DNA from 2 places in the Saccharothrix saharensis genome. Region 2 is predicted to be linked to the other one. Evidence: predicted binding sites of a transcription regulator. Region 2 holds the regulator's gene; the other holds the start of a gene.
What was found. The regulator HspR, encoded in region 2, represses chaperone genes until heat shock. The targets are predictions, from matches to a motif close to ANNTTGAGTNNNNNNNACTCAANNT.

Region 1: the regulator HspR is predicted to act here: its motif matches at 1,696-1,720, upstream of lon (endopeptidase La).

Annotation. Positions count from the first base shown of each region.
Region 1 is NZ_VFPP01000001.1:6,364,503-6,367,906, reverse strand. Features, by position in the region: gene FHX81_RS28945 (serine hydrolase) at 1-812, shown strand, start outside; gene FHX81_RS28940 (SAM-dependent methyltransferase) at 778-1,578, opposite strand; gene lon (endopeptidase La) at 1,732-3,404, shown strand, end outside.
Region 2 is NZ_VFPP01000001.1:5,020,980-5,024,383, reverse strand. Features, by position in the region: gene FHX81_RS22205 (FAD-binding oxidoreductase) at 1-144, shown strand, start outside; gene FHX81_RS22200 (alpha/beta fold hydrolase) at 205-882, opposite strand; gene FHX81_RS22195 (heat shock protein transcriptional repressor HspR) at 1,091-1,519, opposite strand; gene dnaJ (molecular chaperone DnaJ) at 1,516-2,685, opposite strand; gene grpE (nucleotide exchange factor GrpE) at 2,704-3,404, opposite strand, start outside.

The sequences.
Region 1 (3,404 bases), 1.3 Mb from region 2:
ACCTCCACGCCGTCGACCTCGACGACCCCACCCGCGACCTGTCCGTCGGCGCGGACGACCCCGTGGTCCTGGCCAGCGTCTTCAAGATCCCCTTGCTGGTCGCCCTGCACCACAGCGCACACGACCTGACCCGCCGCATCACCCTCGACCGGGACCGCAGCACCGGCCCCACCGGCATCGGGGGCATGCTCGACCCGGTCACCATGTCCCTGCGCGACCTCGCCTACCTGGCCGTCACCGTCTCCGACAACGCCGCCGCGGACGCCCTGGTCGACCTGATCGGCCTGGACGCGGTCAACGACACCCTCGACGGGCTCCACCTCCGGCACACCCTGGTCGTCCACCGGGCGAGGGACTTCATGCGCGCCCTGGCCGAGGACGCCGCCCCCGACGAACCGCCGGCCGCGTTCACCGACCCCGTCGTGCTGTCCCGGCTCCGCGCCCTGGACCCGGACCACACCAACCGCGGCACGGCGCGGGACCTGACCACCCTCCTGCGCCACGTGTGGCGGCACGACGACTGCGCCCCGATCCGCCACGCCATGGCCCGCCAGGTCTGGCCGCACCGCCTGGCGTCCGGCTTCCCGTTCGACGACGTGCGCGTGGCCGGCAAGACGGGCACCCTGCCGACCGTCCGCAACGAGATCGGCGTGGTCGAGTACCCCGACGGCGGCCGTTACGCGGTGGCCGTCTTCACCCGCAGCGCGAGCACCGCGTTCACCCTCCCGAAAGCGGACGCGGTGATCGGCACGGCCGCCAGGCTGGCGGTCGAGCACCTCAGGCTTTCCGGCCGACCCCCGCGTACGCGCTGATGTAGGCGTCGTCCGAGTCCGGCCGCCACTCGCTCAACGGCACCACACCGGGCTCCACGACCTCCAAGCCGGTGAAGAACGCCGCGATCTCCGCGCCCGTGCGCAGCACCAACGGGCTGTCCGTGCGGCGGTAGATGGCGTTGACCTGCTCGCCGCTCTCCCGGCCCTCCTGCGACACGCCGTCCCAGCTCGCGTGCGAGATCGCCACGTGGCTGCCCGGCGCGAGCACCTCCCGGTACCGGGCGATCGCCTCCTGCGGCACGTCCGAATCGGGCACGAAGTGCAGCACGGCCACCATCAGCAACCCGATCGGCCGGTCGAAGTCGAGCACGGACCGCACTTCCTCGTTGCCCAGCACCGAGTCCGGGTCGCGCAGGTCCGCCTGGATCGCGCTGGCCAGCGGGTTGTTCGCCAACAACGCCGTGCTGTGCGCGACGGCGACCGGCTCGACGTCCGCGTAGACCACCCGCGCACCCGGGTTGGTCTGCTGCGCGATCTCGTGCACGTTGCCGACCGTCGGGATGCCCGACCCCAGGTCCAGGAACTGGTCGATGCCCTGCGACAGCAGGTACCGCACGGCCCGCCGCAGGAACGACCGGTTGGCCCGCGCCGCGCCGGACATGCCGGGGAAGATCTGCTCCACCGACTTGGCCGCCTCGCGGTCGACCGCGAAGTTGTGCGACCCGCCCAGGAAGTAGTCGTACATCCGGGCCGCGCTCGGCCGGTCCAGGTCCACCGACGACGGGACCCAGCTCGCCTGCTCCATGCGCCATCTCCTCGTGAGTCGACCGCGTGATCGTGTCGGCGCCGCACACCGGGCACAACCCCCGAATGGACGCTCGCTCTGGGCGAACACCTACCGGAAACAATCCCGGGCTCATCTTGGTTGAGCCAGTCAGACTCAACTTTGGAGGGACTCATGGGCGAGACGTTGGCGCTGCCGGTGCTGCCGCTGGACGACGTGGTCGTGCTGCCGGGCATGGTCGTGCCGATCCGGATCAGCGGCTCGGACGCCACCGCCGAGGCCCGCGCCGCGATCGAAGCCGCGACGGCCGCGGGTGGTCGGCAGCAGGTCCTGCTGGTGCCCCGGCTGGACGGCAAGTACGCGAAGGTCGGCACGCTGGCGCTGATCGAGCAGGTCGGCAGGCTGTCCGGCGGCGAGCGCGCGGCCGTCGTGCGCGGCACGGAGCGGGTCCGCATCGGCACCGGCACCACGGGGCCCGGCGCGGCCCTGTGGGTCGAGGCCACCATCACCGACGAAGCACCGATCGACGACCGCACCCGCGAACTGGCCCGCGAGTACCGCGCGCTGGTCACCACGATCCTCCAGCAGCGCGGCGCGTGGCAGGTGGTCGACTCGGTCCAGCAGGTGGACGACCCGTCCGCCCTGGCCGACCTGGCCGGCTACGCCTCGTACCTCAGCGACGAGCAGAAGGTGTGGCTGCTGGAGACCAGCGACGTCACCGAGCGGCTCGGGAAGCTCCTGGAATGGGGCCGCGAGTACCTGACCGAGCTGGACGTCGCCGAGACCATCCGCAAGGACGTCAAGGAAGGTGTCGAGAAGCAGCAGCGCGAGTTCCTGCTGCGCCAGCAACTGGCCGCGATCCGCAAGGAACTGGCCGAGCTCGACGGCAAACCCGCCACCGAGGAACAGGACTACCGGGCCCGCGTCGAAGGCGCGGACCTCCCCGACAACGTCCGCGAGGCCGCCCTCGCCGAGGTCGACAAGCTGGAACGCACCGCCGAGCAGTCCCCCGAGGTCGGCTGGATCCGCACCTGGCTGGACACCGTCCTCGACATGCCGTGGAACGAGCGCACCGAGGACGCCTACGACATCGCGGGCGCCCGTGCCGTCCTCGACGCCGACCACGCCGGCCTGGACGACGTCAAGGAGCGCATCACCGAGTACCTGGCCGTGCGCCGCCGCCGCGCCGACCGCGGCCTGGGCGTCGTGGGCGGTCGCCGTTCCGGCGCGGTCCTGGCCCTCGTCGGCCCTCCCGGCGTCGGCAAGACGTCCCTGGGCGAGTCCGTCGCCCGCGCCATGGGCCGCGAGTTCGTCCGCGTCGCCCTGGGCGGCGTCCGCGACGAAGCCGAGATCCGCGGCCACCGCCGCACCTACGTCGGCGCACTCCCCGGCCGGATCGTCCGCGCCATCTCCGAAGCCGGCTCGATGAACCCGGTCGTCCTCCTCGACGAGATCGACAAGGTGGGCGCCGACTACCGCGGCGACCCCACCGCCGCCCTCCTCGAAGTCCTCGACCCGGCCCAGAACCACACGTTCCGCGACCACTACCTCGAAGTCGAGCTGGACCTCTCCGACGTCGTCTTCCTGGCCACCGCGAACGTCCTGGAATCCATCCCGGGTCCCCTGCTGGACCGCATGGAACTGGTCCGGCTCGACGGCTACACGGAGGACGAGAAGGTCACCATCGCCCGCGACCACCTCCTGCCGCGCCAGGTCGAACGAGCCGGCCTGACGCCCGACGACGTCACGATCACCGAAGCCTCCCTGCGCAAGCTGGCCGGCGAGTACACCCGCGAGGCAGGCGTCCGCCAACTGGAACGCTCCCTGGCCCGGATCCTGCGCAAGGT
Region 2 (3,404 bases):
GTGGTCACCCGCTACGGGGCGTGGGAGGACCGGGACGTGCTGGTGTGCGGCTCGCCGTCCATGATCCGGGCGACCGTGTCCCGGATGCTGGTCGCCGGCACCCCGCTGGACCGGATCAAGTACGACCCGTTCACCCTGGACTGACCCTCTTATTGAAATTTTTTCACGTTCGCCGCTCGCACGTCGGGGTGACATCCGGCCCCGTCACGGCCGAGCGGGCCGCACCGCCCCCAACACCCCCGCCAGCGTGCTCGGCCGGCTGGTCTGCGGGCAGTGCCCACCGTCGACCTCGATCGCCTCGACCCCGAGCCGTTCCCGCGCGGCCTGCCGCATCCACGACGGCCGCAGCGTCCGGTCCTCGCGCGGCAGCACGTAGGTCGACGGCAGGTCCGGCAGCTCGTGCACCTCGCGGTACGTCGCCGCGGGGTAGAACAGGCGCAACGTCCGCAGTCCGGCCCGCACGCCGGCCAGGTCGCAGTCGTGGAACAGGAAGTACGCCGCCACCACCGGGTCCGCGGTGGGCGGCTCGGTGAGGGACCGCCACTCCGGGTTGAACATCTCGCCGGTGTCCACGGTCAGCTCGTCGGCCAGCGACACGGGCCCGGGGATCATCGCGGCCACCCAGACCAGGTGCGACGCAGCGACGGCCCGCGCGATGGCGGGCATCAGCAGGCCCGCGCCGGAGTGGCCCACCAGGACCGGGGCCAGCGCGTCGCCCGCTTGGGCGCGGACGATCGCGGCGTAGTCGACGGCTCGCAGGTCGGGCCGGTCGGTCGGCAGGTCCACGGCCACGGTCCGGTGGCCGCGGTGGCGGAGCAGCTCCTCCACCGGCCGCCACGACGCCGGCGACTGGGTGGTGCCGTGCACGAAGACGTAGTCCACGGGGTCCAGTCTGGCCCGAGTCCGGCCTGGCCTGGCCCGAGTCCGGTTGGCGGGTCCGGTCCGGCCGGTGTGGCGGCGGGGGTCGGGGGGCGGGTGGGAGCGGATCGGGGTGGTTGGCGGGGCTCCTCATGGTTTAACCGAGGAGCGGTAACAGTGTTTCCGTACATTTTCGCACCATGATCACCCTATTGGGCGACCTGAGGTGGCCTCAGCGCTTGGAGTTCGGCTTCCAGACGACCAGGGCCGTTTCGTGGCGCACGGGGACCAGGTCGCGGCGGTAGGAGGCGTGCACGGAGGCGGCGGCGTGTTCGGCGGCGGCCATGGCGGAGGACAGTTGTTCGGTCAGTTCCTGCACCTTGGCGCGCAGGGCGCCGACCTCGTTCTCCAGCTCGATGATCCGCTTGATGCCCGCGAGGTTCACGCCTTCCTCCTGCGAGAGGCGTTGCACCTCGCGCAGCAGCACGATGTCGCGCATCGAGTACCGGCGCCCGCCGCCGGACGTGCGGCCCGGCGACACCAGGCCGAGGCGGTCGTAGGCGCGGAGGGTCTGCGCGTGCAGACCGGACAGCTGGGCCGCCACGGAGATGACGAAGAACGGGGTGTCCTCGTCGGTGCCGGGCGGGAACGGGAAGCTCACACCGACCTCTTCTCCAACAGGGCGTTGAGCTCCGCGCGCGGGTCGTGCTTCGCCGTCACCGACGCGTAGTTCTCCAACGCCTCCCTGGCTGCGGCGTCCATGTTGTTCGGCACCGCCACGGTCAGCGTGATCAGCAGGTCGCCGACCTGGCCGTCACGCCGGGCGATGCCCTTGCCCTTGGCCCGGAGGACACGACCGCTGGCCGTGCCCGCGGGCACCTTCAAGGTCACCTTGCCCTCCAGCGTGGGCACGGTCAACGTGGTGCCCAGCGCCAGCTCGGGGAAGGTCACCGGCACGGTCACGGTCAGGTCGTTGCCCGACCGCCCGAAGATCGGGTGCGGGTTGACGTGCACGCGCACGAACAGGTCGCCCGCGGGTCCGTTGTTGCGGCCCGGCTCGCCCTGGCCGGCCAGCCTGATCCGCTGGCCGTCGTCCACGCCCGCCGGGATGCGGATGGTCAACGTCCGGGTCTTCGTGCTCACGCCGTCGCCGTCGCACTCCGGGCACGGGTCGTCCACGATCCGGCCGGTGCCGCGGCAGTCCGCGCACGGCTCGGAGAACGCGAACGCGCCCTGGCTGCGGGTCACCAGGCCGGCGCCGTTGCAGTTCGGGCAGGTCCGCGGCGACGTGCCGGGGCGCGCGCCGGAGCCCGCGCACGTGCCGCAGGTCGCGGGGCTGGACAGGCGCATGGGCACGGTCGCGCCCTTGACGGCTTCGGTGAAGTCGATGCGGACGTCGGTTTCGACGTCCTCGCCGCGGCGCGGCCTGGTCGCGGAGGCGGACGTGCCGCCCCGGCGGTTGAACAGGCCGCCGAGCAGGTCGCCGAGGCCGCCCATGCCGCCGGGCTGCGCGCCCTGGCGGCCGAACAGGTCGCCGACGTCGAACCCGCCGCCGCCCGTGCCGAACCCGCCGGGGAACCCGCCGCCTCCGGAGAAGAGGCGGCGGGCCTCGTCGTACTGCTTGCGCTTCGCGGTGTCCGACAGCACGCCGTACGCCTCGGACACCGCCTTGAACCGCGCCTCGGCCTTGGCGTCACCGGGGTTGGCGTCGGGGTGCAGTTCCCGCGCCAACTTCCGGTACGCCTTCTTGATGTCGTCGGCCGAAGCGTCGGAGGTGACGCCCAGCTCGCGGTAGAAGTCCTTCTCGATCCAGTCGCGAGCGCTCAACGGACGCCGCCCCCTTTCTCAGTCCTGCTGCTGCTCTTCGACCGGCTTGTCGGCGGCCTCGTCGACGACCGGCTGCGCGGCGGCCGGTTCGTGGTCGGTCACGGCGACCAGCGCGGGCCGCAGCACGCGCTCGCCGAACCGGTAGCCGCGGCGGAGCACGGCGGTGACGGTCGGCCCGCTGACGTCCGGCGAGGTGCCGTGCTGCACGGCCTCGTGGACGGACGGGTCGAACTCCTCGCCCTCGTGCCCGAACGGCTCGAGCCCGGTGCCGTGCAGGGCGGCGACGAGCTTGTCGGCCACCGCCTTGAACGCGCCGGTGAGGTCGCCGTGCGCGCCGGCCCGCTCGATGTCGTCCAGCACGGCCAGCAGCTCGCCGGCCACCTGCGCCTTGGCCGTGGTGATCACCAGTTCCCGGTCGCGCTCGACGCGCTTGCGGTAGTTGGCGTACTCCGCGGTCAGCCGCTGCAGGTCGGCGGTCCGCTCGTCGAGCTGCGCCTTGAGCTCGACGGACGGGTCGACGGACACGACCGACGCCTCTTCGGGCGACCCGGGCGTCCCGGGCGACTCGGGCGCGGCGTGCTTGCCGCCGCTCTCGGACTCGGTGGCGCCGGTCGGGGCGCCGGCCGACGACGCCTCGGCGTGCTCGTCGGCCGGTTCCTGGCGCACCTGACCCGTCTCCGGGTCGACGCGCCTGCGGTCGCGCACCACCACGTGGGGCT